Regions from separate parts of the Saccharococcus sp. Marseille-Q5394 genome, predicted to be linked through region 2. Evidence: riboswitches for the same ligand, from Rfam matches in the RefSeq annotation. Region 2 holds a riboswitch; the other holds the start of a gene.
What was found. A riboswitch is a leader RNA that binds a small molecule or an ion and turns the genes downstream of it on or off. The one in region 2 is predicted to bind lysine.
Positions count from the first base shown of each region.

Region 1: it holds a riboswitch for lysine, as region 2 does, so the genes downstream of both, OC538_RS16870 (Na+/H+ antiporter NhaC family protein) here and dapA (4-hydroxy-tetrahydrodipicolinate synthase) in region 2, are expected to answer to the same signal.

Region 1 is NZ_CAMPPQ010000002.1:1,238,044-1,254,612, forward strand. It holds gene sufD (Fe-S cluster assembly protein SufD) at 1-584, shown strand, start outside; gene OC538_RS16815 (cysteine desulfurase) at 584-1,804, shown strand; gene sufU (Fe-S cluster assembly sulfur transfer protein SufU) at 1,804-2,244, shown strand; gene sufB (Fe-S cluster assembly protein SufB) at 2,326-3,723, shown strand; gene OC538_RS16830 (hypothetical protein) at 3,746-3,904, opposite strand; gene OC538_RS16835 (helix-turn-helix domain-containing protein) at 3,993-4,286, shown strand; gene OC538_RS16840 (IS3 family transposase) at 4,283-5,164, shown strand; gene OC538_RS16845 (hypothetical protein) at 5,272-5,637, opposite strand; gene OC538_RS16850 (DUF72 domain-containing protein) at 5,662-6,522, shown strand; gene OC538_RS16855 (sulfite exporter TauE/SafE family protein) at 6,525-7,349, shown strand; gene OC538_RS16860 (bifunctional metallophosphatase/5'-nucleotidase) at 7,353-8,768, shown strand; gene yunB (sporulation protein YunB) at 8,810-9,619, shown strand; lysine riboswitch at 9,674-9,849, shown strand; gene OC538_RS16870 (Na+/H+ antiporter NhaC family protein) at 9,993-11,570, shown strand; gene OC538_RS16875 (sodium-dependent transporter) at 11,842-13,371, shown strand; gene OC538_RS16880 (methionine/alanine import family NSS transporter small subunit) at 13,384-13,491, shown strand; gene lipA (lipoyl synthase) at 13,648-14,607, shown strand; gene OC538_RS16890 (YutD family protein) at 14,625-14,939, shown strand; gene OC538_RS16895 (DUF86 domain-containing protein) at 15,047-15,496, shown strand; gene OC538_RS16900 (YuzB family protein) at 15,602-15,838, opposite strand; gene OC538_RS16905 (NAD(P)/FAD-dependent oxidoreductase) at 15,978-16,569, shown strand, end outside.
Region 2 is NZ_CAMPPQ010000002.1:310,475-327,043, reverse strand. It holds gene OC538_RS12035 (protein adenylyltransferase SelO) at 1-553, opposite strand, end outside; gene OC538_RS12030 (YkuS family protein) at 774-1,013, shown strand; gene OC538_RS12025 (hypothetical protein) at 1,119-1,310, opposite strand; gene OC538_RS12020 (toast rack family protein) at 1,827-2,552, shown strand; gene OC538_RS12015 (RDD family protein) at 2,715-3,209, opposite strand; lysine riboswitch at 3,440-3,618, shown strand; gene dapA (4-hydroxy-tetrahydrodipicolinate synthase) at 3,745-4,638, shown strand; gene OC538_RS12005 (hypothetical protein) at 4,726-5,193, opposite strand; gene OC538_RS12000 (NUDIX hydrolase) at 5,825-6,262, opposite strand; gene OC538_RS11995 (restriction endonuclease-like protein) at 6,291-8,723, opposite strand; gene OC538_RS11990 (AAA family ATPase) at 8,695-10,128, opposite strand; gene OC538_RS11985 (very short patch repair endonuclease) at 10,526-10,948, shown strand; gene OC538_RS11980 (HNH endonuclease) at 11,045-12,061, opposite strand; gene OC538_RS11975 (DNA cytosine methyltransferase) at 12,132-13,340, opposite strand; gene OC538_RS11970 (DNA cytosine methyltransferase) at 13,337-14,416, opposite strand; gene OC538_RS11965 (hypothetical protein) at 14,892-15,038, shown strand; gene OC538_RS11960 (VOC family protein) at 15,197-15,595, opposite strand; gene OC538_RS11955 (M14 family metallopeptidase) at 15,765-16,569, shown strand, end outside.

The DNA.
Region 1 (16,569 bases), 930 kb from region 2:
CGACATACGTCAACCGCCGCGGAGTAGCTGGAGCGCAGAGCCGTATCGAATGGGCGTTAGGATTGATGAACGACAGCGATACGATTTCTGAAAACATTACGCATCTCGTCGGAAACGGCTCTTCAAGTGATATGAAGACTGTCGTTGTCGGCCGAGGAAGCCAAAGGCAGAACTTCACATCTGAAATCGTCCACTGGGGACTTGATACAGATGCATTCATCTTAAAGCACGGTGTAATGAAGGAGTCTGCTTCATCTATCTTTAACGGCATTGGCAGAATTGCAAAAGGTGCTACAAGATCGAACGCTGTCCAAGAGTCACGGATTTTGATGCTAAGTGAAAAAGCCCGTGGAGATGCGAATCCGATCCTATTGATCGATGAGGACGATGTGACTGCCGGTCACGCAGCGTCGGTTGGCCGTGTAGATCCGCTTCAATTGTTCTACTTGATGAGCCGTGGAATTTCTCAACAGGAAGCAGAACGCCTTGTCATCCATGGTTTCCTTGCACCTGTCGTAAGCAAATTGCCTATCGAGGGCGTCAAGAAGCAATTGACGGAGGTTATTGAAAGGAAAGTGCGCTAATGCTCAGCAAAGACATCCGCAAACATTTCCCGATACTTGACCAGGAAATCAACGGGCACCCGCTCGTTTATTTAGACAGTGCCGCGACTTCACAAAAGCCGCGGCAAGTCATTGAGGCAATCAATGACTATTACGCGTACGATAATGCGAACGTCCACCGAGGTGTCCATACACTTGGCAATAGGGCAACCGATCATTATGAAGGAGCTCGTGAAAAGGTCCGCAAGTTCATCAATGCGAAATCCACGCAGGAAGTGATTTTTACTCGCGGAACGACAACAGCCCTCAACATGGTAGCCCAAAGCTATGGACGTGCGAATGTCGAAGAAGGCGATGAAATCGTCATCACCCATATGGAACACCATTCCAATATTATTCCGTGGCAGCAATTGGCGAAGGAAAAAGGCGCAGTCTTGAAGTATGTCATTTTAGAAGAAGATGGCACACTCTCTCTTGATAAAGTTCGTGAAGCTGTAACTGATCGCACGAAGATCGTCTCGATCATGTATGTATCCAATGTGCTTGGTACGATGAACCCGATCAAAGAAATTACAGAGATTGCGCATGCTCATGGCGCTGTCATGGTCGTCGATGGTGCGCAGGCTGCTCCGCACTTGAAATTGGATGTCCAGTCATTGAACTGCGATTTCCTCGCTTTTTCAGGCCATAAAATGTGCGGCCCTACGGGGATTGGTGTCCTTTATGGAAAGAAAGAGTTATTGAACGAAATGGAGCCGGTTGAATTCGGTGGTGAAATGATCGATTTTGTCGGTCTATACGAATCAACGTGGAAAGAGCTTCCGTGGAAATTCGAAGGAGGCACGCCGATTATTGCAGGAGCGATTGGGCTCGGCGCTGCCATCGACTTTTTGGAAGAAATCGGTTTAGATCAAATTGAAAAGCATGAACACGAGCTTGCAGGTTATGCGATGGAGAAAATGTCATCCATGGACGGTCTGACGATCTATGGACCGCGTGATCCTGATAAACGTGCGGGCATCGTTACATTTAATCTGGATAATGTCCACCCTCATGATCTTGCCACGGTACTAGATATGAACGGAATCGCAGTGCGGGCAGGTCATCATTGTGCACAGCCGCTTATGAAATGGCTCGAATGCTCTGCGACAGCCCGTGCAAGCTTCTATGTGTACAACACGGAAGAAGATGTTGACCGTCTCGTAGAAGGACTCCAGATTGCAAAGGAGTATTTCCAATAATGCCTACAAATAAATTAGACCAGCTATATCGTTCAGTCATCATGGATCATTATAAAAATCCACGGAATAAAGGTGTGCTGGAAGAGAACAATATCACAATCGACATGAACAATCCGACGTGCGGAGATGTCATCCATCTGACCCTCAATGTCGAAGATGGGATTGTGCAAGATGCCAAGTTCGAAGGGGAAGGCTGTTCTATCTCCATGGCATCCGCGTCAATGATGACACAAATGATCAAGAACAAAGACATCGACACGGCGGTAAAATACGCCCACGTGTTTTCGGACATTATGCTTGGAAAAGAAATTGATGAATCCATCGATTTGGGTGATCTCGAAGCCCTTTCCGGAGTCGCCAAATTCCCTGCGCGCATCAAGTGTGCAACACTTGCATGGAAGGCGATGGAAAAAGGTCTCGGGTCAGAAGACGAGCAATAATCCGAAAACGGTTCCCGGCGATAACTTGCATGCCGGGCAACTAGGGTAAAGCAATACAAATGTTAGAACGGAGGAATAATGATGGCTAAGAAAATGCCTGATATTGGCGATTACAAATATGGTTTCGCGGATAAAGACGTATCTGTTTTCCGTTCGGAGCGTGGGTTGACACGTGAAATAGTTGAAGAAATTTCGAGTATGAAAAATGAACCTCAATGGATGTTGGACTACCGTCTGAAATCCCTTGAAATCTTCTACAGCAAACCGATGCCTCAATGGGGCGGAGATTTAGGTTCACTGAACTTCGATGAAATCACATATTACGTAAAACCTTCCGAAGCGACAGAGCGTTCGTGGGATGAAGTGCCTGAAGAAATCAAGCGCACGTTCGACAAATTAGGTATTCCTGAAGCTGAGCAAAAATACCTTGCTGGTGTTTCTGCACAGTACGAATCCGAAGTTGTTTACCACAACATGAAGGAAGAGCTCACAGATATGGGCATCGTCTTCAAAGATACAGACTCAGCATTGCGTGAAAACGAAGAGTTGTTCAAAAAATATTGGGGAACAGTCATTCCGAACACAGATAACAAGTTCGCTGCACTGAACTCCGCTGTATGGTCTGGTGGTTCATTCATCTATGTACCGCCTGGCATCAAACTGGACACACCGCTTCAAGCTTACTTCCGTATCAACTCGGAAAACATGGGGCAATTCGAACGTACGCTGATCGTTGTAGACGAAGGCGCAAGCGTCCACTATGTTGAAGGATGTACTGCACCTGTTTACACAACGAACTCACTCCACAGTGCGGTCGTTGAAATTATCATTAAAAAAGATGCGTACTGCCGTTACACAACGATTCAAAACTGGGCAAACAACGTTTACAACCTAGTTACGAAGCGTGCAGTATGTGAAGCGAACGCAACAATGGAATGGGTCGACGGTAACATCGGTTCGAAGCTGACGATGAAATACCCTGCATGTATCCTTAAAGGTGAAGGTGCACGTGGTATGACATTGTCCATCGCTTTGGCTGGTAAAGGGCAGCACCAAGATGCAGGAGCAAAAATGATGCACTTGGCGCCGAACACGTCATCCACAATCGTTTCGAAATCGATTTCCCAACACGGTGGTAAAGTTACGTACCGTGGGATCGTCCACTTCGGCCGCCGTGCAGACGGTGCACGTGCGAATATCGAATGTGACACGCTCATCATGGATAAACTATCGACGTCCGATACGATTCCATACAACGAAATCTTCAACGACAACATTTCACTCGAGCACGAAGCGAAAGTTTCGAAAGTCTCGGAAGAGCAGCTCTTCTATTTGATGAGCCGCGGAATTCCTGAGCTTGAAGCGACTGAAATGATCGTTATGGGCTTCATCGAGCCATTCACGAAAGAATTGCCGATGGAATACGCAGTAGAAATGAACCGCTTGATTCGCTTTGAAATGGAAGGTTCAATCGGTTAATATAGCAACAAGAAAAACCGCCTCATTGCAGGCGGTTTTTTCTATTTTCAAATCCTGCGCTCATAACAAGCCGCATCGCGCTCATAACCTGCAGTTTCGCGCTCATAACCTGCAGCATCGCGCCCATAACATGCGGCATCGCGCCCATAACATGCGGCATCACGCCCATAACATTCGGCATCGCGCTCATAACCTGTGAGATAATACCATCTAATAAGACAAACTATAAAGCGCACACTTATAATCAATAGTATAGGAGTGTTGCTAAAATGGAAACAAAGCCAAGGATGTATACGTTTGAGGAGAAAAAGGAAGTAGTGGAACTATTTTTTGAGGGCTATACAGTTAAAGAGTTGATGGAGAGATTTGATATATCCAACCGAAGAAGAATCTATGAGTGGTCCAAGAAAGTGCGGGATGCCAATTCATTTGACGTCTTAAGGGATCGGCGTGGCCTGATGAATAAAGGAAGAAAGAGGAAGGAATCCATCGAAGAGGAAAATGAACGTCTGAAATTAGAGGTTTTGTATTTAAAAAAGCTTATACGGCTGAGAGAGGAGTGAATGCGACACAAGCCGATTTTGAATTTGTAGAAGCTCATAAGGATGAGTTCTCAATCACGATGTTGACCAAGATAACCGATCATCTAAGCCGTACTCATTACTATAAACTTCTTGACGGTAAAAAGGGGCCGACGCGGGAAGAACGGGATAAGCCGTTATTGAACAAGATGTTGTCCCTCTATATCACCCACGGAGGAAATCTGGGAAATGAGAGGTTCAAGATCGAGCTTTATGAAAAATATGGTGACGTCGTAAATGTGAAGAAGATTTCACGGATGCGGAGGATGTATAACCTTCCTTTGAAGACGAAACGTAGAAAGCCGAGAAAAGCCGGGGAGATTCATCATATTGTAGGTAACCTGTTAAATCGTAATTTCAAAGCGAAGAGACCTGGAAAGAAACTTTGCATCGACATCACCTACCTGAAAGTCGTCAAGCCACGTGAGAACTTCCTGTTCCTCTGCGCCATCACGGATCTGTACAACAATGAAATCGTTGCCTACAGTATCGGGGAGGACATGACGACAGGGCTGGTGTTCAAAGCACTTGATCAACTAAAAGAAAAAGGACTTGTAAAAAAGAACACGATCCTACACAGTGATCAAGGTGTTCAATTCACAAGTCCCAGATACGTGAACCGGTTGAAGGAAATGAAAATCATCCAATCGATGTCCCGCAGAGGCAACTGCTGGGACAATGCCTGCATCGAAAGCTTCTTCGGCAAGTTGAAGACAGAGATGCCGGGCTTCTCCGTTCCGGAGACCCGTAAGGAGATGATCAAAGCCGTCACCGATTACATCACCTATTATAACGAATTGAGGCCGCAATTGAAATTAAAGAAGAGTCCAATCGCTTACCGGCTGACTGAGGCTGCTTGAGCGGAAGGAACGCAAGGCACTGGCTGGCGACTTTACGTGGAGCAGCAGGCATGATAGCCTCATCGGGTAGAACCAGCTGTCACCGGCTGGTTATCCTGGTTCGGGAATCATGCCTGCAGAGGCTCCATGTCAAGTCGCAAACCGGTATATTTGTAAATAAATGAGATGTGCGCAACAAAAATTACTGAGCGTTTTATTAAGTGTCCTATTGACAGGTAGTAAGTCACCTGCAGTTTCGCGCTCATAACCTGCAGCATCGCGCCCATAACATGCGGCATCGCGCCCATAACATGCGGCATCACGCCCATAACATTCGGCATCGCGCTCATAACATGTGGCATCGCGCTCATAACATGCGGCATCGCGCTCGTAAACCCGGCCCCCGCGCTCATAACTTCTCCTTCCGCGCTTAAAGCCATGATGCAAAATGGCGGAATCCCCTCATCGACATATGATATGATGACATTATTCATCTACGAACCGGAAAGAGGGATCATATGATACACGTCGGATTGACAGGATGGGGCGACCATCCGGATGTCTATTCCCCAACTTCCAAAAAAAATGAGAAATTGATCGATTACAGCTCCCACTTTCCAATAGTTGAGCTGGACGCATCCTTTTATGCAATCCAGCCGGAGCGTAATATCCAAAAGTGGATTGCCGAAACACCAGATGACTTTCAATTCATCGTAAAAGCGTATCAAGGAATGACAGGCCATCAACGAGGAAAGCTGCCGTATTCATCTCCTGAAGAAATGTTCCAGCAGTTCAAGCTTTCCATCGATCCGATGTGGACCGTCGGAAAGCTTGCTATGATTCTCGTTCAATTTCCGCCTTGGTTTGATTGCAAAAAGGAAAACGTGGACCAAATCAGATATATAAGAAGTCAGCTCGATGGCTATGACGTGGCGATCGAGTTCCGCCATCAATCCTGGTACGCTCCCTCTATGCAGGAAAAGACACTTTCATTCCTTAAGGAGCTGGATTTTATTCACACCGTCTGTGACGAGCCGCAAGCTGGCGTAGGAAGTGTCCCGCTCGTTGCTGAAACAACACGAAGCGATAAGGTGTTTGTCCGCCTGCACGGTAGGAATGTAAATGGCTGGCGAAATACGACTGGTGACAATGAAGCATGGCGCAAAGTCCGTTATCTCTATAATTATTCAGACGGAGAACTAGAAGAAATCCGTCAGGCGACCCGAAAACTGGAGAGCGAAGCGGAGAACGTATTTGTCATTTTTAATAATAATTCTGGTGGCCATGCAGCTGAGAACGCAAAACGCTATCAAAAAATGATGGGCATTAACTTCCAGGCACTCGCACCTAAGCAGCTTGACTTTTTTGAGGAGGGGTAATAATGGCGTTTCTGTTGTTAGCAATTATTGGTGCAATATCCGGCGTAATGGGATCCATCGTCGGACTCGGAGGCGGAACGATTCTCGTACCGCTGACACTATTGGTTGGCATCAATTTTGGGTGGATTCCGGGCATCACTCCTCAAAGCGTAGTAGGGATTTCCGTTATCATGATGATCTTTAACGGCCTATCTTCCACTATTTCGCATATGAAAGTGAAAACCGTGGACTACCGAACCGGATGGATCTTCTTCGCAGGCTCCATACCAGGGATGATTCTCGGGGCATTTGTGAATAAAGGAATGGATTTACCATCCTTTAATTTATATTTCGGCATACTACTCATTGTCCTTTCCATTCTTTTGCTTGCACGCAAGTATTTAAAACCGATCCAATGGTTTGTCGAGCACGGCAAGCCAAGGACATTTATCGACACGCAAGGCGAGTCGCATGTATATGGGTATCCGGTATGGTTTGCACTCATATTGACATTCATCATCGGATTCACATCCGGCCTTTTCGGAATCGGAGGAGGAACAATGATTGTGCCTGCACTAATCTTGCTGTTCCTATTTCCGCCGCATGTTGCTGTCGGTACATCGATGTTCATCGTATTCCTATCAGCCATCGTCAATTCGATCACGCATATCTCTCTAGGGCATGTCCCTTGGCTATATGCACTTTCTGTCATTCCCGGAGCTTATATCGGCGGTATGATCGGAACGATGCTTAACAGGAAGATGAGCTCGGAAACATTGGTCCTCGTACTTCGGATCATGCTGTTACTATTCGGAATTAGGTCAATCATTGAGGGGATTTGGGGTTGAGCCATGCAACGCAATGTAGAAACGATCCATATCTATCATACGAATGATATCCATAGCCACTTCGATAGTTGGCCGAAGATTAGCAGATATCTCCACTCACAGAGACAGCTGCACAATTCCACACGGGAAACCTGCTTCATTTTCGACATCGGTGACCATGTCGACCGCTCCCATCCTTTCACAGAAGGGACATCGGGCAAGGGCAATGTCGCATTGTTGAACAGGGCAGGTTACGATGCAGTGACAATCGGCAATAATGAAGGAATTACTATGTCCAAAAGAGCGTTGAGCTCCCTTTACGAAGGCGCTGATTTCGATGTCATCCTTTGCAATTTATCGGAGACGGATGGTTCTCCTCCAAAATGGCTGAAGCCTTACAAGATATACAAAACAGCTAATGGGCTTAGGATCGGGGTCATAGGCGCTACGGCAATGTATACGGAATTTTATACGAAGTTAGGTTGGCATATCGGAGAACCGAGGCAATTAGTCGAAAGTGTGGCCGAACAAATCCGGCGTAGCACGGACATCATTGTCTGCCTATCGCATTTAGGTGTGAATGAAGACAGGCGTCTTGCTGAAGAAAGCGACCTGATTGACGTCATTTTAGGAGGGCATACTCATCATTTATTCCCTGAAGGTGAAATGGTAAATGACACCTTATTGGCTGCTACAGGGAAGTTCGGAGAGTATGTCGGGCATGTTGAAATCCAGTTCGATGCAAACGAGAAAAAGGTCATCGAAAAAAAAGCGGAAGTTATTCATGTGAGCGGGCTGGAAAGCCGGGAAGAGGACGTACAGGAAGTGAATGACCTTATTCATGCTGGGAATGAAGCGTTGGAGGAAAACGTCTTCTATACAAAGATGCCCTTAAAGCAACAGCTCTTCATGGATAGCCCGATGTCTTCATTCTTCGGAAGGGCGATGATTGAGTACACGGGTGCGGACTGTGCGATGTTCAATGCAGGGATATTCCTAGGGAGCCTCGAAAAGGGCTGGGTGACAAAACGCATGGTGCATGCCTTGCTGCCGCATCCGATAAATCCTTGTACGGTTACGTTGGATGGGGCAGACCTGCTGGAGGTTCATAGGCTGTCCAGCAATGAAACATGGCCGGAAACGGAAATTAAAGGTCTCGGCTTTCGCGGCACGTACATGGGGAAAATGATTTTTGAGAGGCTCTTCCGGACAGACGATGGGGAATTATTTGCCGGGAATCGAAAAGTGGAAGTTGGAAAAACGTACAAGGTGGCAACTCTGGATATGTTCACATTCGGATTCTTTTTTCCGTCTTTACAACAGGCGGAGATAGAATACCATATGCCCGAACTGATTCGTGATGTTTTCATCTGGTACGGAATGAAAAGAGACAGCCGAACTGATCTGGATGTGAGAAGCCCACATTCTAATCGAGAATGAACGGCCCCGTTCCTGCATAATATTAGGCAGGAGGGGTCGTTTTGAGATTTTATGGGCAACCGTCTCGAAATTATAAAAAAAGGAATCGGCATCGCGGTTCCAATCATAATGGCAGACCTCGCCGAAAGCGTCGTTTATTGCCACTCATCTTCCCGGCGATTTTAGTGACAATCGCTCTTTTTCTATATTTTGTAAACTCAAAGCTCACTCCGATTTATCTCTCCTATGCGGAAGTTGAAACGGAGAGGATTGCAGCGCATGTCATCACACAGGCAATCAAATCAAGATCTACCGAAATATATGATGTGAATGATATCATCGAAAATGTGCCGAGTGGTTCACCTGGAATGGTTACAAATACGATGAATGCTGAAATCATCAATAAAACTAGGGCGGAAATCCATAGTCTTATAGAGGCATATCTCAAAATGGCTGAAAGCGGGAACTTGGAAATGCTTCCGCTCAGTGAAGACATCGAATATGATCCCGAAGCGATGGAAAAAGGAGGGGGCGTCGTCTTCTTCGTGCCGATGGGGCAAGCGACGGGTCTTCCATTAATCGGGAACTTCGGCCCTAAAATCCCGATACGTTTCCACGTTATCGGGGAAGCACAGACGACTGTCGAGACAGGCATCACTGAGTTCGGCATTAATAACGCGATGATTGAAGTGAATATATTGGTGACTGTCAATGTCCAGATAATCGTCCCGCTTGCAACGCAGAGAAGCGTCGTGGAACAGCGGATACCTGTAGCTATCGGATTGATCCAGAGCCCAATTCCTCAAATCTATAACGGGGGCGGAAACAATCCTCCGCAAATTGAAGTTCCATTCACGCCTGGCAATCAATAATAGCCCTTGAAATATAGAGAAATTGTGTTATGCTAGGTTAACAAAGAGGAACACCGATTAGGTAGAGGCTGCAAGGCTTATTAGTAATGGACGCGAGATTGGCATCGTAGACCGCCCGTGAAAGGAAGTTTTGCCGAAGCTTGGAATGGAACGCCAACCATCCATGCTGGGGTCATTCCGAATAGGAATGACACTGTCATGCAATTAGTGCATGATGAGCTACAGATCGTACGTAGATAAAACATCTTAGATTATCTTACAAACGACCGTAGAATAAGCCGACACCTGATGCACATCCTAGTGCAATGGGTGTCGGTTTTTTTCCTTTGTTTTCACCTATAGTTCTTCAATCAAATATTGGAGGAATGTTTTTATGATAGGCACTTGGGTTTCAATTTTGCCGCCAATCGTGGCAATTGTTATGGTGTTAGTGACAAAGAGGGTACTATTATCACTCGGATCGGGAATTGTAACAGCTGCCTTATTGGTCGCGAGTTTTTCCCCGGTCGATACGTTGCAAAATCTTTGGACAGGCATGATCGTCTCCTTCTGGTCTGAAGGGGAATTGAATACGTATAATATTTTCATCATGGTATTCATTTTATTATTGGGTGTCATTACGGCATTTGTCAGTTTGTCAGGCGGAAGCAGGGCTTTTGCGGATTGGGCAGTCAAACGCATTAAAACGAGACGCGGCGCGAAGCTCCTGACCGTATTGCTCGGAATCCTCATATTTGTGGATGACTACTTCAATTCATTGGCTGTCGGGCAAATTGCGCGGCCGATTACAGATCAGCATCGCATTTCCAGAGCGAAATTGGCATATTTCATCGATTCCACATCCGCTCCGATTTGCGTTATCTCCCCGATTTCAAGCTGGGGCGCATTTCTCATCGGACAATTGGCTCTCATTTTTGGTACGTCTGCCGCAATCAGTTACTCGCCATTATCCGCATTTCTCATGATGGCACCGATGAACTTTTACGTCATCGCAACGTTGGCAATGGTGTTTTTCTTTGCTTGGACGAATATCGATTATTTTGAAATGAAAAGACATGAAACGCGTGCTCAAGAAACAGGGGAGCTTTTCGATCCGAATAAAGAGATTCCGGGCCAATTGAAAGAGGATTTCCCGATTCACTCCTATGGCCGTGTCATCGATTTGATTGCGCCGATCATAACACTTGTCATCGTTACATTAGGGATGATGATTTGGACGGGCTATCGCATTGGCGGCTCGGCGAGCATTTGGACCATTTTCGAAAACACGGATGTACCAATGTCATTGATGGTAGGCGGTCTAGCAGGAACAGTATTGGCAGCTGTCCTCTATATTTCACAAATGGGCAAAAACGAGACTGCTTCGTATAACCTTGTAGGCAAAGCATTCATCAGTGGTGTCAGCGCAATGATGCCGGCGATTCTCATCTTGATTTTTGCATGGGGGTTGACGCATTTGATCGGTGTCCTGGAAACAGGGCCGTTCCTATCAAGTGTCGTGGAACAGTCAAATGTACCTGTCAACTTCCTTCCGGTCATTATGTTTGTCCTCGCAGGTTTGATGGCATTTTCGACAGGGACATCTTGGGGCTCTTTCGGAATCCTGCTTCCGATTGCAGGAACGATTATGATCAATGCCGAGCCTGAACTTCTGCTTCCTGCATTGTCGGCAGTATTGGCAGGGGCTGTTTTCGGGGATCACTGCTCACCGATTTCCGATACGACGATCCTATCATCTACCGGTGCGGGATCCAATCACATTGATCACGTCTCGACGCAGCTCCCTTATGCATTGATTTCAGCAGGTATTGCGACGATCGGCTATATTATTCTTGGGCTTACAGGATCGGTTTGGATCGGACTTGCAGCAGTCATCGTTATAATCGCTGGATTGTTTGCAGTATGGACTTCAAAACGGAATAAAGCAGAAGTGAGGGCTACTTCCTACTGACTTATATGAACTGTCACATCCGCCGGGCACCCGGCAGATGTGGCTTTTTTTTGTGGATGAAGCATAAAGCGGCATCCCCAATCATAAATTTCCACTACCGGTGCACTCCCAGATTCCTGCGATGAAGAGAAAACCCATACAATGAAATGGATATTTATTCAATAAAAAACATTTTGACAATAGATACTAAGACGGATATACTAGTTCTAAGATTATATAATAATCTGAAAATGGTAAATTATTAACAGAGTAAAGGGAGAGGGGAATTTTAATGGAACAGCGTTCGCAATGGGGGACCCGCGCCGGCTTTATATTAGCGGCTGTCGGATCGGCTGTCGGCTTAGGAAACATCTGGCGTTTTCCATACGTCGCGTATGAAAACGGCGGAGGGGCATTTTTTATTCCATACTTATTTGCACTTCTGACAGCAGGGATCCCGATTCTTATCATGGAATTCACGATAGGTCATAAGTATCGTGGTTCTGCGCCACTATCTTTCTTTCGTATGAAAGGAAAAGGGGCCGAATGGTTGGGATGGTGGGGCATATTCGTCTCGTTCGTCATTTCGACGTATTATGCAGTCATTATCGCTTGGGCGATGAAGTACACGATCTATTCCTTCAATATGGCATGGGGGGATGATACAGGAGGATTCCTGTTCGGGAGCGTACTGAACTTGGCGGATACTCCAGGAGAAGTCGGTGGGCTTGTGCCAGGCGTACTTATTCCGCTTGTCCTCGTTTGGGCAATCGCATTCATCATTTTATTAGCAGGAGTTAAACGAGGAATTGAATTGGCGAACAGGATTTTCATTCCGACGCTTGTCGTTGTGTTCCTTCTCGTCGTCATTCGGGCAGTTACTCTTGACGGGGCGCTGCTCGGTCTGGATGCATTCTTTAAACCGGATTTGAGCAAGTTGGCAAATTCACAAGTATGGGTAGCGGCATATGGACATATTTTCTTCAGTCTATCGATTGCCTTTGCCATTATGATCACATACTCCAGTTACTTGCCGAAGAAGTCGGATATTACAAATAACGCATTCATCACTGGATTTGCAAACTCAGGATTCGAATTGCTTGCGGGTATCGGAGTGTTCGCGGCGCTAGGCTTCATGGCGACACAGGCAGGTACGTCGGTCTCCGAAGTTGCTTCTGCGGGTGTTGGACTCGCGTTTGTCGTATTCCCGAAAATCATTAATGAAATGCCGGGAATGAATGGACTATTCGGAGCTTTGTTCTTCCTATCGCTCGTCTTGGCGGGTCTCACATCGCTCATCTCGATCTGTGAGACGTATATCGCGGGGATTTCAGAGAAATTCAACATCTCGCGTACGAAGTCCGTCCTTTTCGGTGTAGGCCTTGCAGCAGTCATCTCCTTGCTGTTTGCTACACGCGGCGGCTTGTATTTCCTAGACGTTGCCGACTACTTCATTAACCAGTTCGGTGTAGCTGCAATCGGTTTGGTCGAAGTCTTCCTTATTGTATGGGTCTTCAAGAAACTTCGTGTATTCGAAGACCATGCGAATGAAATTTCTGATATCCAAGTCGGCCCACTATGGAGAATTTGTTTGAGATTCATTACACCGATCGTCCTTGGCTATATGATGTTCGACTTGTTGCGCATCAATATTTTCAAATTGCATGAGACAGACAATGGAAACTACGAAGGGTATTCGGACGCGTTCATCATGTCTACAGGTTGGATGGTCGCATTGTTCGCCATCGTCATGGCAATCATCTTTACAGTAATGAAATGGAACAAGAAAACAACTGACTCAACAGACTTTGATAATCGATAAGGAGGATTCGCTATGAGTGGTGGAGCAATTTTTATGATGATTCTCGGAATCCTCGTCATTTGGGGTGGACTTGCGGGAAGTATATTTTGGGCAGTGTCTAAATCGAAGAGCAGAGCCTGACTCTGTTCGAATGGAATGACAAAGGAAGAAAGCGCATGCATCATAGCGCTTTCTTTTCTTATTTACACAGTAATCTCTTTGCCATCAATAGTTGTTGGAAGTCAGAATATATGATACATTGACAGAAGTGATATACTGCAAAACAAGCAAATAGGAATGGAGTCGGTTATCGTGTCATGTAGACCAGAAATAGGGAAAAAGACAGAACATGTTCGAAAGCCCGATTGGCTAAAAATAAAATTGAACACGAATGAAAACTATACGGACCTAAAAAAATTGATGCGTGAAAAGAACTTACATACCGTTTGTGAAGAAGCCCGCTGCCCGAACATCCATGAATGCTGGGGCGAACGCCGTACAGCTACATTCATGATCCTTGGTGCTGTCTGTACACGTGCTTGCCGTTTCTGTGCAGTGAAAACCGGATTGCCGAACGAGCTTGACTTAGCCGAGCCGGAACGTGTTGCGGATTCCGTTGCACTCATGAACTTGAAGCATGTCGTTGTTACAGCTGTTGCAAGAGATGACTTGAAAGATGGAGGATCCACGGTGTTTGCTGAAACGATCCGTGCCATCCGCCGTAAAAACCCGTTTACGACAGTTGAAGTATTGCCGTCCGACATGGGAGGCGAGTATGATAACCTCGAGCGCTTGATGGATGCAAAACCTGATATTCTGAATCATAATATTGAAACAGTCCGCAGATTGACACCGAGGGTCCGAGCACGTGCGACCTATGATCGTTCCTTGGAGCTTCTTCTCCGAGCAAAAGAGATGTATCCGGAAATCCCGACGAAGTCCTCCTTAATGCTTGGGCTTGGCGAGACAGTAGAGGAAATCATCGAAACAATGGATGATTTACGCGCACATAAAGTGGATATCATGACAATTGGACAATACTTACAACCAACAAAAAAACATCTGAAAGTCCAAAAATACTACACACCTCAAGAATTTGGAGAGCTGCGCAAAATCGCAATGTCCAAAGGGTTTTCCCATTGCGAAGCGGGTCCATTGGTACGTTCCAGTTATCATGCTGATGAACAGGTCAATGCCGCTGCAAGAGAAAAACAGCGGATTGGTGACGCAATGTTAGAAACAACGGTACAAAGCTGAAAATGGAAGTGATTAGTTTGGTAACGATAAACAATTATGAATACGAAATTCAGATAGACTATCGGGATGGTTTTAACGAGGAAGCATTGGACGCCAGGTTCAGTGACGTGCTATCGAAATACGATTATATTTTAGGTGACTGGGGTTACGGTCAGCTGCGGCTGAAAGGTTTTTATGAGGACCGCAATTCCAAGGCGACTTATGAAACGAAGATCAGCACCTTGCAGGATTACCTTTATGAATACTGCAATTTCGGATGTGCCTATTTTGTCCTCCGGAAAGTTGGCAAGGTGAAGGTGCAGCCAGTAGAGCAGGAACAGGAACAAGAATAAGTAGGATGAACCGCCTTGTACACGGGATGCTGTGGACGAGGCGGTTCATTCGTGTGCCCGTTATGATATGATGGACATGGAGTTTAGACAACCGGGAGGGAACAATCTTGTACTTTATCGATCGTCAAAAAATCAATGAAACGCTAGCTTATATGGAGAGTCTTCTCGCTTTATTCGAAGGGCACCAAAAATGGAATGAAAGTAAAATCCACGCTCTGGCACTTGAAAGGATTGCTCATACAATCGTCGAGTCTATCATTGATGTCGGTAATTCCATGATCGACGGCTTCATCATGCGTGATCCAGGAAGCTATGACGATATTATCGACATTATGGAAGATGAAAAAGTGATTTCCCCGGAAATGGCTGACCCTTTGAAAAAAGTGATCGGGCTTCGAAAAATGATCGTTCGTGAGTTTGTCGACGTGGACAGTGAGGAAATCGAAGCGGTTTTGAACGAAACGAAAGAGGAGATCAAAGCATTCCCCGAGAAGGTCAGATATTATTTGGAGAATGAACTCGGTCCTGTTTCCGCCTTCAGCCCGCTGGAGCAATAAAGAAGGACAAGAGCTAAGCAGATTGAAATAAAAAAGAACCGCACTATGAAATGCGGTTCTTTGCTGTCTTCGTCCAGCTCCGGTTGGCAGCCTCCACTTTTGATCTTAGAAAAGTGGATTTTCTTCAATGAATTGATAAATTCGTTCCGTCAATTCATCAGGTGTGTCAGCCTCGACTACCTCACCATTGACGAGAGCATATAATCCTTCAGCACATTTTGTGCAGTAACTAAGACAGCCATATTCCAACACATCTATGTTTGGATCCCTTTCCAACGCTTCCAATGTCTTCTGTGAACCGTTAGCAAGATTGCTCATACAAAATTCCACGATCGGATTCACGACGATCACCTCACCTACTTGGCATGCTACTCCTATTTTCATCGGTCGTCAAATAGGTTGTCTTATTGTGAAACTTCTCACAAACTGTTATAATCATTGTGGGAATAAATCGGAAAATCGATAGACAAAGGAGAAAACTATGAGAAAACTAGTATTATTAGGTGCAGGCTACGGTAATATGCGCATTTTGCTTCGTCTACTCAATAAAGAATTGCCCACCGATCTGGAAATCACATTGATTGATAGAACACCTTTCCATAGTCTTAAAACAGAATTTTATGCATTAGCAGCAGGAACAGCTCCTGACTCGGATATCCGTGTCGCGCTGCCTGCACATGAAAAACTAAAAGTCGTTGAAGGGGAAATCGCACAAATCAAGTTGGAAGAGAAGGCGATTCAGCTTCGCAATGGTGAAGAAATCGCGTATGACGAGCTTGTCATCGGACTCGGTTGTGAGGACAATTACCACGATGTTCCGGGAGCGGCGGAATACACGAGCAGCATCCAGACAATCGGACAATCGAGAGCTACATACAAGCTGCTTCAAGAGCTTGGCGGGGGAGCGACTGTCGGCATCGTCGGCGCAGGCTTAAGCGGCATTGAACTCGCAAGTGAATTGCGTGAAAGCCGGCCGGACCTGAAAATTAAATTATTCGATAGGGGACCACGCATTCTGAAGGACTTTCCTGAACGGCTAAGTAACTACGTCAAAGATTGGTTCGATAAGCACG
Region 2 (16,569 bases):
CACGGATGTGGCTTGCCGCAACACGCGTCAAAACAGCTCCTTCAAGCGTCTCCTCACGATAGACGGGTGCTCCCGTCACAGCTACCGCTAGACTCCGCGTCGTCGGGATGCCGAGCGCATGCATTGCCTCACTAATGATGAATTCACGCAGCATCGGTCCAATCCCCGCACGGCCATCGCCTCCACGGGAAAACGGCGTCTTGCCTGAACCTTTCAGCTGTATATCGAACCGCTTTCCTTCAGGTGTCATCTGTTCGCCAAGCAGCACGGCCCGTCCATCCCCGAGCATCGTAAAATGGCCGAATTGGTGTCCGGCGTATGCTTGTGCAATCGGTTCTGCGCCTTCAGGTATCATATTTCCTGCAAAAATCTCTGCTCCTTCTTCGCTTTCCAATAACTCGGCATCCAGTCCGAGAGATTCCGCCAATGGCTGATTGAATACAACCAATTCCGGTGAAGGCGCTTCTTCCGGATTAGTTTCCGCGTAGAACGGCTCCGGTAGACGCGTGTAGCTGTTATCGAAACGCCATCCGAATCCTTTTCTCTCTGTCATCGTCTTCAGCTCCCATTTTTGAAATTCCATGTTTTACCTCGCGTTATTTCTAATCCCAATCTTACAACAAAGGGATCCGCTTCTCCATTATGAATAAAAGACGCTTCAACCTTGGTATACCCAATTCGAATCGATTCACGTAAGCGACTCGTTCATAAATTCAAAAATACAGGGAACTGTATGGGGGAGGCTGAACAAAAAAATGAAAGGAGGAAAACCAATGCCAAGGATTGCCGTAGAACAACCGTATGAAGATGTCATGAATGCACTTGTGGCGAAAGGTTATGAAGCGAAAATGTTTACCACCGATGAAGATGTCACCGGCTATGATATCGGCGTCGTCCGTGCCATTAATGAAGGGAACACGCATGAATTCAACTTTCCAGTCATCACGATGAAGGGCATGTCGATTGACGACGTTGTCCACGCAGTTGAGCAGAAAGCAAACCTCCTCCAATAAGCATCCCCGAAAAAACAGAATCTATGGCAGCTGCCTTAGGTCTTATGTTCCCGCATCTACAGGACAGCCTGCCAATCGACTACCGATTGGCGGGCTGTATTGATTTCATGCATGGTAATAATACGTCTGACGTCTGCGAGATGCCTCCCGCTGTTCCGCCCTATACCTACGCTGAAATGCACGAAGTTCATCCAATTGTCCATTCATACGGGGATCCTGCGACATCATTTCCTTTAATTCGGAAGGACCAATTTTCCTCTTCACCTTTTCAATTTCATCCTCAAAAAATAATGACATGTCCATACCTCCTCCCTTTTGCTTGGCAAGGGATGACGGATTAGGCTATGCTCATTAATCGCCATTCCCCCGTTACCGTATAGTACGTCGATTTAACGACAGGACAAGAGGTAAGTGTACAGTTTTTATTATTTTCAATGAACTATAGTTATAGAACAATACGAAACAAGAATAGTAAACGATATGTCACCACTTCTTAAGATAACAGAACCTACGGCGGCCGCAGGTTCTGTTTTTTCATTAAGAATTACTAGGATTCCATTAAGATCGTGATGATGATGCCAAGCAAAATCCCTAGGAAGACCGTTGCTGAATATAGAAGAACCCGCTTCATTTACCCATCCTTCCGTCACTCTTTTAACCAATATATTAATGTACGGGACAAAACATGTAGCCTTGTACGAAAGATGCATCTACCTCAGTCTTAAGACGTATGTGAAAATCAATCATACGACTGGTAAGTTTTTCAATTGAATAAGGTAGAATAGAATAAAATGGGGTAGAAGGAGAATGAGAATGAATAAAATATTAGGGATTGCACTGCTGACGGGTTTTCTAGTCGTTTTCGGCATCTACGGGTATAACAAATGGTTTGCGAAGGCAAGTGGGAATGACGAAATTTCAATTGCTAAAGACAAGGCAGAAGCTCTGGATGTGGACATCGACTTCGGGGTTGGCACCCTATTCATCCAAGGCGGTTCCCCGGAATGGGTCAGTGGGGAATTCACCTACAATCACAAAAAACTTGAACCAAAAGTGACGTATAAGAAAAAGAAGGATATCGGCTCCGTCAAAATCAAGCAAGGCTCGAAGCCAACATTCGGTTTCAATAAACGCAAACTGAAAAACGAGTGGGACCTCCATCTGACAAATGAGATTCCTATCGACTTGGACGTTGACATGGGCGTTTCAACTTCGACACTAAATCTGAAAGGCCTTCAATTAAACAGCCTATCAGTCGATAGTGGCGTCGGTGAATCCGTTATCGACATGAGCGGCGATTGGAAAAAAGGTTTCCGTGCGGATATGGACTTAGGTGTTGGAGATGTAACCATCATCCTGCCAAAACAGACTGGCGTCAGAGTTAACGTTTCGAAAGGGATCGGTCGCGTTGACTTGAAAGACTTCACCATGCAAAACGATGGTGTTTATGTCAACGATGCATTTTCAGGGGCAGACGTAATTATCGACATTTCTCTCGACATCGGAGTCGGCGATGTCAAATTCAAGTTTTCCGAATGAATTGTGTCGGTGCCTGTGCGTGGTGCATTTATGACAATTCATTGAAATGAATAGAAATACATGCGGAAGCCATTGAATTGTTGAATTCAACGGCTTCCCTTTTCTATTATATACAATTGTAGTGTATAGTCTGAATTGCTTCGTGCACAGGCACCATAAAAATTATTGCACCTCGATTTTTGTACCGGCTAATAAATCACCTAGATGACGTTTGTCTTTACGAAATAGACCCATGCACAACAATACGAGTCCAAGCAACGATCCACCGTTTGCGACAATAATTGCGGTCATATCAAAACCGCTATACATACCATGGATCACACCTATATGCCCTAATTGCCAAGGTAAAAACTTGATAATATTTCTTAGTATAGCTGAGCTGAATTTATGCTGGTTGTACATCAGTTTCAATCCAGCGGCTCTTTTTCCAATTGATCCACCTTTGTAATCCAAATACGAAAACAATAGAATAATCGGTATCACCGAAGTAAATGTCGCGACAAGTTGAGATTGTGTCTCTGTATACTGTGGAATTTCCTTTAGAATTAAAAACATGATCACCAAGTTGACAATCAACAAAAGAACCAAGTAAGTAAGAATTACTGCATAATCAACAAGCAATTCTTTTAGCCTCTGTTTAATTTGAATGTTATTCATGAAACACCTCAATCCTTCGACTATCTGCTCGCTCCTTTTTTGCTGCATGTTATTATATTCTTCTCTGCTGACTATAGAATCTCCTCTTACAAATGGGCGTGGCCTAAAACTCGAGTAAACGTCTAAAGTAATATTCGAATTCACTTTATTTTCATTTTTCACTTGCAATTAAATCGAATTGCATGTAAACTGATAGTTAATTTAACAAAATCTTATTTCGCAAGTTTTGAAGTAAGGATAGAGGCGCAAAGACCATCAGTATACAATCTGAGGATAATGAGATCCTATGAAGGTTGTGGAAAGGGGAATTTGCCGAAGTGGAGAGAGGCTCATTTATCTCGAAGCTGGTTCTGGGTTGAACAAGTCCAGAATTGTCATATAGGAAACTATATGGAGGGCTATCTTATGCAATGAAATAATGTAGTTATTATTTCAAGCAACAACGAGCCCTCGTTGTTGCTTTTTGCGTTCATTTTCAACTGCCCTCTCCCCTCTAATTTTTTTCAAAAAAATTAATTATAGGAGTGGAGAACTAATGAACTTCGGACAAATCGTAACAGCAATGGTAACACCTTTTGACACAAACGGTGAAATTGATTTTGAAGCGACACGGAACTTGATCAATCATTTAATCACCAATGGATCGGATAGCTTGGTCGTATCAGGAACGACCGGAGAATCACCGACATTAACAAGTGAAGAAAAGGTCAAATTATTCAAGTTTACAGTTGATGTTGTAAACGGAAGAGTCCCGGTCATTGCCGGTACAGGCTCGAACAACACGAGAGAATCGATCGAACTGACAATGCAGGCAGAGGATGTAGGCGTGGACGCAATCATGCTCGTCGCTCCTTACTATAACAATCCTTGCCAAGAAGGAATCTATCAACACTTCACGACAATTGCGGCGGCAACCTCTTTACCAATCATGCTGTACAATGTCCCAGGACGCACTGTTGTGAATATCGATGTCGATACAGTCGTACGCCTTTCCACAATACCGAATATTGTTTCCATCAAAGAGGCGAGCGGCAATTTAGAGGCAATGGCCAAAATTATCGAGCAGACACCGCCAAGTTTTTCTTTATATAGCGGCGACGATGCATTGACACTTCCAGTCTTATCAATTGGCGGCACAGGGGTCGTTTCTGTATCCTCCCATGTGTTGGGGAATGAAATGCAAACGATGATCCGAAACTTCAAAATCGGCAATACTGTAGAAGCGGCAAGCAATCATCGCAGACTGGTGCCAATGATGAAAGCACTCTTTGCAGCACCAAACCCATCTCCAGTCAAAGCGGCTTTGAATCTGAAAGGAATCCCAGTCGGCGGAGTCCGTTTGCCTATGATTCCGTTGAATGAAGAGCAACAGTTTTCATTGCAACAGGCGCTATCTATGCATGAAGAAAAGGTTAATATAACAGCGTAAGGGATCGGCACATATATGAATAACCCATCGGCGAGGCTACCTCAAGGATGGGTTATTTTTTATGTTGAAATGACAATACGAGGAATTTCATTCTATAGATTGTTCAGCAACCACTGTTACCCCGTAACTTCTTCTTTTCATTACCAAAAATCCAAATGTGAATGTGAGTAACATCAACATATATGCACAAAACATTATCGTCGTCCCGTTACCGACGAATGGCAACACTCTCACTGCCCCATAAACAAATGCCAGCATATAGTGCTGCGATAACAATGCCAACTCCATACTTCTTGAAGTTCCATCCAGCACGACAAACTGCCAAACAAACAAGATGAACGAGATCAACCAAACGGAATTTCCTATTATAAAACTTTTCCAAACAGGCATATCCAATTTAGAATATTGAGCACCTACATAGAACCAAAATACTAAAAGCACAAATTGCATTATAAAAGGAAACAAAGGAATCACCATTACATTTACCAAAAACCCATAAACGAACGGCACCAATAGCAATACGAAGTGCAACATATAACTCCTTAAACTCTTCATCCCAATCTCCCCCAAACGCCTCGTCTAAAGTAGTCATTCTACAACTATCCTGAAAGTCCTTTATTTAACTTTGTTCGTTAAATCATATCGCCTTTACTCCGGCCAATAAAACCCCTCCACCGGTACATCAAATAGCATAAACATATCCTTGAAATACGTTTCATCCACCAATTTGTCCAACACACCTTTGAAATACCTAGGCAGACTACGAATGGCTTTCCGTTCCTTTCAATAAAATACGAGCCGCCAGTCTCCGTTACATTCGAACGACTGGAACAACTCGAATAAACTACGTATAATAGGGGTATAGAATGTATATAGTAAAAAGGACCGCCCAATGGTTGCACATTGAACGGTCAATATAATAGCGTAGGTTCCCTAAGGGGATCGGCACAGAGATGAAATAATCCATCCTACACGAGCGATCAACTCAAGGATGGATTATTTTTTATGGTGAAATGACAATACGGCTACGATTAATGCTGCGAAAGTAAATACGAGCAAATCGAACTGCGAAGGGTTCGATTTGCCGTATTTCTGCGTCCTTTGCAGAAATTAAGGCATTAGCACTTTATTCGGGACGTCGCGAACTTAGACTGCACTTCACAGGAAAATGGCCGAAACCGTAATATTAAACCGAAGTCCCCTTCGTCCTCAAATCTTCCACTTTCCGAATATAATCCTTCAAATAATCCATAGTCTCAGGATTCCCGTACACCTCTTCAGGCGTCATCCAATACACAGCCGCCACCTCATCAGCACTGGCCGCATACGGTTCACCGCTAAATTCCTCACACAAAAAGATTACATTTACAACGGGCTCCTCTTGATCCGTCACAAAGCTTGTACTATGCACATATTGTGGACGCCCTTCAATAACAAGCCCAACTTCCTCCTTCACTTCCCGCGCAATGGTACGCTCTAATATGTCCGATGAAGCACCTTCGAGCTCAACTTTCCCGCCAACCAATCCTATTCCGCCAGGCTCGTGTTCTTCCTCCTCGCTTCGCTTGCATAGTAAATAACGGCCATCCTTGTATATGGCTGCTTCTGTGTTGACGATGAACATGTTTGATCGCTCCAATCCCACTTCATTGTTATTTCGGGTATATTAACTCAACCATTCTCTGAAATATATATGATTCATTATCCAGAATTAAGTCCATGCTAATCTTTTCTTCAAAGCTATCGCCAATAAACAACAATTCTCTTGTTCCATGATGCATTTCCAATCTATAGGCATCAAATTCAAAAGAACTTACCTTATCCGCCATGTCGATAAAGCGATTATCTAGATTTACTAACGCGTTGTCCGATAGACGATTAACTAATTTCCACAAAATATATTCTTCCTCTGATTTCGTGTGTAATTCTGCGAGTGAGTTGGCCTGCAGAAAAGAACTAGAAGGAACCATTGTATAGTTATTAACTGTATAGCCCTTCCCAGTAATTTTCTTTAATGTCCAATTTTCAATCGCAAAATTTATATACTCGCCTTCGACCTCAACTTTTTTAATCGAACCAAAATAGTTAATCTCGTTTATAGACTCTTCGTAGCAAGCAATAAATTGAATGTGATGCCAACCCTCTTTTAAGTCAGCAATTTTTAACTTGTACACCTTCGCGGATAAAAGCCTTTGAATATCTTCATTATTAATGAAAGTACAAATTAGCACATAATCTGTTGAGTACATATCAACTGATTCCAGTGATCCCTTTGGCAATATGCCTTCTCGCTGAAGTTCTTCTGGACTTTTATTCAATAAACTATCTATGAATCGGTTCACCAACGTCGTATGGTTTGGCAAAAAAGGAAGTCCGCCTATATTAACGCTATTAATACTACGATAGAGCTGATGGTTCTCATAAGCCTTTTCATCATGCCAAGGAAACAAAACGTAAGCGCCAAAAGCAGTACGCTCATAGCTGCCGGAAGTGTTAATCACTAAAGAATCCCGATATCGATGCATCGTATTTATATCGTCTTGCATTGGTCCTGGCATGCTGCTCGTTTCAAAGTCAATTCGATATTTTGCATCAAAGACATACTGGTATTGATAGTCCTTCCCTTTCTTGCCTATACTCAACATTGAATCTGGCTTCTGCTGAACGGTAGGCACTTTATTGCTTGAAGTATCATACTGGTATTTAAGTGTAATTTCTTCTCCTGTTACAGGATGGACATACTTTCTTTCCGCCGTTTTAGACTTGTCCAAATTCACAAAAAGGCCATCTGTATTAACTTTTACAACATCTTGGCTTTTTTGCTCACATTTTTCAGCCAAAATCTGCCCTAGCTTTAAAAACGTCCAATACTCATACAATGTTGCTATGTCTTTAACAGACATTTTATAGATCTCACCTTGCAGAATGATGCTTTTGCTAATCGTTGTATATACAACTAATACTTCACGGTATCCAGGCGCCATTTGCAAAACCAAACTAACGATTGATCGGTCAAGTTTTCCAATGGTCCGCCAAAACGTATTCTTTTGCCGCTTTTCAATGTCAGATATCATTTGATCCAATTTGCCAATCAATTCATTGTCTAATTTACTGTATCCCCATGGAGTAGCAGCCTCAATTACCCTTTTCAATTCTTTCAGACGAATAATGATTCTTGCCATTGTCCATTTCACATATCGATTTTCATGAGTGTCAGCAGTATGCTGCTTTTTCATTAGAACACCTTTTGAAGGCATAACTGTCCTATCACCGATTTGTATTCCATTCGGTACGTCTTCAAATCGACTGGCATTTCGACGTAAATAAGCTAATGCTCTCTGATCCGGCTTTCTTAATTTGCTGCCACGAACTTCAACATAATTCTTCTTGAGTTGATGATGGGATGCTCTTTCAATACGATCAATTGCTTGAATATATTGTTCGAAATGGAGTTGCATTAATCGATAAAACTCAGAAAGTGAAGGATCCTTATAGATCATCGCGCTTCCTTGCAGATAGGTTCGTTTAATAAAGTGATAGGCCAAATTATAGATTTCCTCACTCACTTCATTCAACAGCGCTTTGTAGTCTTTCTTATAATCCAGCTTGGTTGGATAGACTTCTAGCATAATATCCACTAGACGACGATCACTGGAATCCCGGATTTCAAAAGATGTAAGGCCAACTTCGTTTCTAAAATGAAGGATACCTGTTAGTAAATTGACCCTAGATACCTTGGAAATTGCATCACGGAATTGAGGATACTCATGATAAAACCTCAATTCTTCTTCTGTCTTAGGAATAATAATTAGCTCGTACTGTCCATTTTCAAAAAAGACAGGAATAAATTCCTGCCCTGAATAGGTTTTTAGCTCTTCGCTTAATACATCATATATTTGTATGGACACCAAATTCTCCGCACGGCACTGAAACTTCATATAATCCTCTACCTTAAAAGAACTATACCCTCGAAGTTTTCTATATTGCGGATGCTCTGCAGGTCCTTTAATTACACATGTAAGATCCGAGGTTTCAATGATTACCAACTCTTTGTCTTTAGGAGATCCAGAAAGAGGTAAAGCCATCCGTTTGGTACCTCCTTAACATTTCCACTATCTTTTTGGTGCTACGTGGATAATCAACCGAAGCTTGTACATTTGTAGCATCGAAAGAAATACCAGTAAATTGCTCATATAATTGTTGTAAAACTAACTCAATCCGGCTATCTCCGCCTGTAATTCGAGGCAATACCTTTTGCATAATACACAAATCAAATGCTTCCTCTTCGTCCAATAATCCTCCGTCTTGACTGTGTACCATGTAAAAACAAATCTCATCCCGCACCCGATATCCTACCTGGGCATTTATCAATTCTAGTTTACGATTTATGTCATCTAGTTTTTGAGAAACCTTCTGTATCAAATACATGTGAGTAGAATAAATATCCTTCAAGGTAATAAAGGTGGGCTTAAGTTGATCATTTGTAACATGTATTGGATCCACCGTTTCATCGCTGCCTTCTAGAAAATCAAAGTTATTAAGATCAACTTCATTGAATTCAATTGTATTTGCTCGATCAAGCACCTTTTTACTGAATGGGTGAGTAGTTTCATCCATATTGACAGTACCGATAACGTAAAGATTTTCGGGTAATCCAATTGATCGCCCCATGTATTTTTCATCCAATAAGGTAGATGATATAATTTCATCTCCATCTCGTCTACGGCTCTCCATTACACTAAGCAAATCGCTAAAGTAATACTCAACCCTGGCCAAATTCATTTCATCTAATAGAACGAAATGAGGCAGATTAGGGTGATCTAATGCATGCTCAATCATTTCGGTAAGAGGCCCTTTTTTAAAATCACCCTTTAAATCTACATAGCCCAATAACTCCGAACTGTCGCTCCAGTCAGGTCTTACAGGAATTAATTTGAACTGGCCGCTGTCTTCTGTTGCACCTATACTCTCTGCAAATAGCTGGACAATCTTAGTCTTTCCGGTGCCGGAAATTCCCGAGATGATGACGAAGGGTTTGCTGCGTAGCGAGAGATAAAGGTTCATTATATTAGACAAAGAATAACAAAATCCCCCGGAAGTAATATACGAATATACATGATTTACAAAATCTACGCTTTCCAACATTTCTTCGACTGTTTCATCTAACCCAGAAGGAACGCCATCACTCTCCAATGATAACAGTGTACTTAGCCTTGTATATTTGATTGGATTACCTTTTCCCTTATGTATACTGCTCACATCTTTTCCAATAAGGTCATTCCTCATTTCCTCGCGGCTAACATGTCCCTTGAGGAAATATCTTGTTGGCTTTCGTTTTGGTATTTCTTCTTCATAGCCTTCAAAATCATATACTTCAATTATTCTATTTTGATAAACCGCACAATAATACTTTAGATCTCTACTTTCGGTTCTACCGAAGCTAGCCACCCAACTGTAACTTGTTGCATTATAAAGTTCTTCAGGTGTCATTTCGTCTTTGTAAGATCTATTGATTTTTATTAAGACTACGTCTTTTACATTCTTCTTAGTTGAATTATTAATTAGGTTCTCCTCCTTTATATATATAATTATTATGTCTTAGGGTTGGAGATGTTTCTTACCCAGACTCTAATCGGTACTGAGCCATATTAGACCTCGTATACCTATTCCCCCTAAATATTTGGACTATTTAAAGGATAGCACATTAAGATGTAGCTAAGAAATATCAAATTAATGTATATAGGAGCAACTGTAAATATTAGCTAGATACTTTTTCCGATTTTAACTAAATTACACTTTGACAATTCTTTGTAATACCAAGTTACTATAAGTTTTACGTTTGACTCAATCTAATGAGGGAATATCAAAAATAAAAAGGTGAAAATTAATGGCTGACAATATGTCTAAAGAACAACGCAGCAAAACAATGAGCAAAATAAAATCAAAATCTAAGCTTGAGAATATGTTTGCCAGTGCCCTTTGGAGAAAAGGTCTGCGGTTCCGCCGCAATGTTAAATCATTAAAAGGCACCCCGGACATAGCAATTGTCAAGTACCGTATCGTCATTTTCGTAGATTCTTGTTTTTGGCATGTTTGTCCAGAACATTTTAATCAACCCAAAAGCAACGAGGAGTATTGGAACAAAAAATTAAAACGGAATGTTGAGAGGGATGCGGAGATTAATGCTTATTACATAGAAAAGAATTGGAACATTAAAAGGATATGGGAACATGAAATAAGAAGTGATATTAGCAAAGCCGTTGATGATACATTGAAATTTATTAAAGCAGCTAAAGATAATAAAACATGAATGTGTTCATACAATAACTCATCACAAATACCGCTCGCTTATTTTTCTAGCAAGCGGTTCTGTACATATAGACATCAATAAGTTCGATTTTATAATTTACAATCTTCCCGACGTTAAAAACAAGCCATAAACATTTTTACGATGATATTGAATGCTCTCAATGGAGGGCTTCAAGAAATCAGTTGTTGGAAGAAAGATTGGTTCTCCATCAAGACTTTTTAGAAAATCGCTCTCAACTTCGGGGTGTACGGATATTGTATAGTCATCATTTAAAGTAAAGAACCCTTTATCAAATGACCAATGAATGTCACGACTTAACGCTAAGCCATTGTTAGGCATGAAGAGTCCTCCATGACTTTTCGGCCAAATATGTGCAGCCTCCAAATTCAGGAATCTACCATACTGAATAACATTTCTAGTCACAGCGCATCTGTTTTCATAAGCTACCATAGTAAAATCTCTAAAGCTGATAGATGTAAATAGATCTGAAAGTTGAGTATCTGAAGTATAGATTTTCTTAGTAACACTCGTGTCCACTACTGTTCGTATTGGGGCATCAGTTTGATAAATCCTACTAATTCTAGCTTCAATTTCCTCCAGAGGTTCCTCATAAATAGCATGCCCTCCAAGAATAGAAGATGATTCAATAATATCCCTACAAGTTACATATAACTCTGTGTTCGCAGGTGTAATTCTATCAGCGTAATAGACAACTTGCCTTTCTACTTCACCCGTAACACCCGTATTTTCAACTGTGATAATAGCTTTTTTAAATATGATTATGTCATTAGTTTCGAATAAATACTGGTTCATTTCCAGTGCATTGTTTAAGTAAATCCTGTATTCGTTCCTCGGTCTTGCTGATGTGCTGCCATGATATTTGTCGTTATGATAAATATAATTACAGTAAATCTTTTCAAGATTACTTGCATATACAGGAATGATTGGTAGTAATGATGAATCATTTTTAACTGCCTCTGATAGTGGAGGAAAAAAAGAGAGTACTCTAGAATCTTTTGATATATAAATATATCTTCCTCGCGTTGCTCTATCCCCAGGATGTGCAATGCTACCTAATTCCTGATGCCCTAATTTTTTTAGATAATACGTCATTACATTTCCTCCCATTCTATATCGGCAATTATAACATAAAAAAGAGAAGCTATTGAAGCTTCTCCGAATTTTATAACAACGACTCTAATGCCAATGCCAACTTTTCTGAAAACCTAGGAGGAACAGCATTACCAATCATTTTATAATTGTCACCAGTACTAGAAATGAATATATAATCATCATCAAATGTTTGCAGTCGAGCAGCTTCTCTCACAGTTATTGACCGGGATTGTATAGAATCGGGATGTATATGCCTTAACCCATCTTTATATAAATGAGCGGGAATAGTATTGCTTGGTTTGTCCCACCGTAACACAAAATATTTATGCACATTTGAGGTCTTTCCTGTTATCTCTGTATAGAGCTGTTTTAGTGATTCGCTTGAAACATATTCGCAACGGCCACTTTCGATATCTTCACAAAGCAACTTGAAAACATTTATGTCCCGTGAATTGTGATAACGCGGAAGATGGTTTTCAACCTTTGCAGTAAGATCATGAGAATAATTTCTTCCTCCAACCCTTACTTCTTTATCTAAAGGAAGGAGTTTGGGAAGATCAGCAATCGCATCGTAAACATTTTTTGGTTTTTCTTTATACTTCGGCAGTTGCTCCATATAGAAAGACTTCAACAGCCCCTGAATATCGGAATATGAATCTTTACGTAGTCCAATAATTATAACGCGTTTTCTTTTTTGCGGTACACCGTATTCCGATAAGTCTAGTAGCGCAAATTGCTTTAAGTCTTCTATTATTTCGTATCCACACTCTTCAATTTGTTTTTTTATTAGGTCAGTTACTTGAATCCCCCCCGGCTTAGCGCTAAGCATTCCAGGAACATTTTCAAACACAAATAGCTTTGGACGATATCTTCTGACAATTTTTAAATAACTTTCAAATAAATAATTCCTGTAGTCATCCCGCATTCCATTTGCATCTCTTATTCTACCTGCCATTGAATATGCTTGGCATGGTGGACCTCCAATAATCAGATCCAAAGACTGATTATTTAGGAGGGAATCTAATCCTTCGTGCGAACCATACTCAACATCGTCTGACCAACCTTCAAATAGTTCTTCAGTTCGTTGTATATCAAACCGTAACACGCGGGTTTCTGCATCTGACATATTCCATTTTTCAACTAACCGGTTTACTAAGTTTTCTACTTGAGGCTTTTCCCATTCGACAGCAGCTAGCATATTAAAATGTTTATTTTTTTTAAATCCTTCTGAGAGTCCTCCGCAACCTGCGAAGATATCGATAAAATTATATTGCTTCATTGCTCCTCCCCGTCTGATAATAAGTATTTTTTTAGTTGTAGACCTAAATGATAGCCAAGTAAAGGAGGCACAGCGTTACCAACTTGCTTATATTGCTCAGTTTTATTTCCATAGAAAACAAAGTCATCAGGAAAAGACTGTAAACGAGCATTTTCTCTAACAGTAGGTACTCGATTGTACTTGTAATGAAAGTGGTTTCTGTGCCCAGTATCTATGGTTTTAGAAGGTTTCTGACTGTGATAGCGGGTCCATGCTTCATTAAATTTACGGCTTTCTCCTACGCCTGGTGGTAAGTCTTTATGGTTTCCACCTTCCGGCACTTGTGATATCACGTTAATAACTTCTGGTGTATGTTTTGTACCCAAATGGTTATATAAATGAGTTGCTTTCTTTCTCATCATTCTTTGATAAGCAGTTTTCGGGGGATTTATATACTCGCTTACATCACTACCCAAATCATCCTCAAAATCATGCAAATCACTTATGGCATCCGAACAGGTTACATAGTTATCCTGATTACGGACAGGTTCCGGAAATTCAAACTTCATGCCGTTCTTTAAACCAACAATAAATAGACGCTTCCTGATTTGGGGAATTCCATAATCTGGGGCGTATAGAATTTCAGTATTCATCTCGTAGCCCAAATCAGTAAATTCTTTAATAATGGCTTCTTTCGCTTTTCCTTTATATAAAGTGGCTAAGCCAGGTACATTCTCTAACACAAATGCCTTAGGTTGAAAAAAGTTAACTGCTTCAACCATGGCTTTAAACAACTTATTGCGTTCATCATTTTCATCTCGTGAGCCAGTGAGCGAAAACCCTTGGCAAGGAGGCCCCCCAATTATCAAATCAATTCTTTTATTATTAGTAAGACTAGCCATCTCTAATATCGTTGAACCTTGGAATAGGTCTCCATCCATTGCTATTGCACCATCATGGTTCTCTTTAAAAGTCTCGAGTGCTGGAATGTTATTATCAACTCCTAAGAGAACCTTATATCCAGCATCAATAAAACCTTTTGATAAACCACCGCAACCACAAAACATATCAATGACGGTTGGTTTCTTGTTACACAATACACTTCATCTCCAATTACTAGATCAATAATGGTCAAATTGTTTAAACTAACTTCTATCGTATTCACTTATGAACCTTATAATCTTCAGGCTTTTCATTAATGAACATGCGATTAAACTCACAATCAACAATATATTTTAGGGCTTGGGCTTTGGAGACTTTCCCTATATTATTCTCTTGTAATGATTCCGCAATGTTCTCAAGTCTCCTCATAGTTTCAGTATCAATTCGAACCGTGGTATATCTACTCACAATTTGTCACCTCTTTCATTATAACATTTGTAATTATCATAATACATCATGTAACACTTTGTTTCAATATGTATTAATATTTCTGAATATCCCTCCGGTGTTGGGTTTTCAACGCATTTATGCGGAGAGTTAAACATAGGTTCTCGGGACTCATGTTGATATTTGTATATTCCGCCTTTGTTTGGACACCCTAACCATAAATTTGAAAGGGTGTGTATTCCGATGATGCCAGAACGGGAACTTTTTGCGGAGTTGAATGAGGATCAGTTGAAGGCATTGAGTGCTTTGGAGGATGAGCTGGGTGTGACGCTTGTTGCGTATGAAAGTCCGATGCATGATGATCACCACATTGTAGAGTCGGATGTATAATTGAGGAGGACTATCTTTGGGTAGTCCTTTTTTTGATGTACTACTAAATTCATCACTGTTTGACTACATTTGAACGCATTTTATTACAAAAAAATTGAAAGCCTCTATCTTAGATTACCAAGTAATCCTTGATTAAGGCTTTTCAAAGGTTCTTCATATTAGTTAGGAAGATTTAGTTGCCATGAAACTCCGAAGCGATCATTTAGCCAGCCGAACTTTTTACTGAAACCATAATCACCTAAAGGCATGAGTGCTGATCCACCCTCGATGAGTTCATGATAAAGATTGTCAAGTTCCTCTTCAGTATCACAAGTCACAAAAATTGAGAATGAAGGTGTGAATGAAAACTGATGCTTTACGCTACTGTCAATACACATGAATTCTTGCCCTTTTAGCGTAAAAGTAGCCTGCATGACAGTTCCTTCTTTCCCTGATTCGCCAGGTCCGTATCGAACAATGCTTGTAATTTGTGAATCCTCAATGAGGGATGTGTAATAATTCATCGCTTCTTCTGCATTATCTTCCTGAAACATTAAGAATGATGCTATCTTCTTCATTAAACATCTACACCTTTCCATCGCTATCCTCTAAAGTATAATTCATTTCTTATAAAAGTATCCATTCTACACGTTAATTACTCAAGCCGTCTTTATGTGAGTAGTACTTCCCCACTCACTCCTCATATACTGGTATCGATTGTGTACTTTCCTATAGAGGAGGAATGGCGTGGATATTACCGTGCGACGGGGAGATTCGCTGTGGTATTATAGCCAGTTATTTAGAGTTCCGCTTCAATTGATCATAGATTCGAATCGTGATGTAAATTTGGAGGTTCTCTCGGTCGGGCAACGTATCCGAATCCCGGGATATGTGGCGTTCGAAGTGCAAATCAATCAGGGTGACTCCTTATGGTTGATTGCGCAGCGAAGAAATATTCCTCTCGATGCGATTTTTCTTGTGAATCCAACACTCAATCCAAACCGCCTGCAAGTCGGGCAGACGATCCGGGTTCCCTTGCGGATCACGTGGAGGCTCGTCAACGGTGGGCAGACGTATAGCTATGCGATGATGATCAATGACTTGAGAAGGCTTCAATCTGTGTATCCCTTCATCCTGAGCACGTCAATCGGGAATTCGGTTCTCGGAAGGAACATTCCTGAGATACGACTTGGCACCGGTCCGAAACGGGTTCATTACAATGCTTCCTTCCATGCGAATGAATGGATCACGACACCTGTCGTCATGACTTTCCTCAATGACTATTTGCTTTCACTAACAAATCAAACTCCGATACGCGGACTGTCCACTTTTCCTCTGTACCAACAATCCACCTTGTCCATTGTCCCAATGGTGAATCCTGACGGTGTGACACTTGTGCAGGAAGGGCCGCCGGAGACGGAGCCATGGAGAACGAGAGTCGTAGAATGGAACAACGGCAGCACGGATTTCTCTGGATGGAAAGCGAATATACGTGGTGTCGATTTGAACGATCAGTTTCCGGCAAATTGGGAGTTGGAACGGGAACGTAATC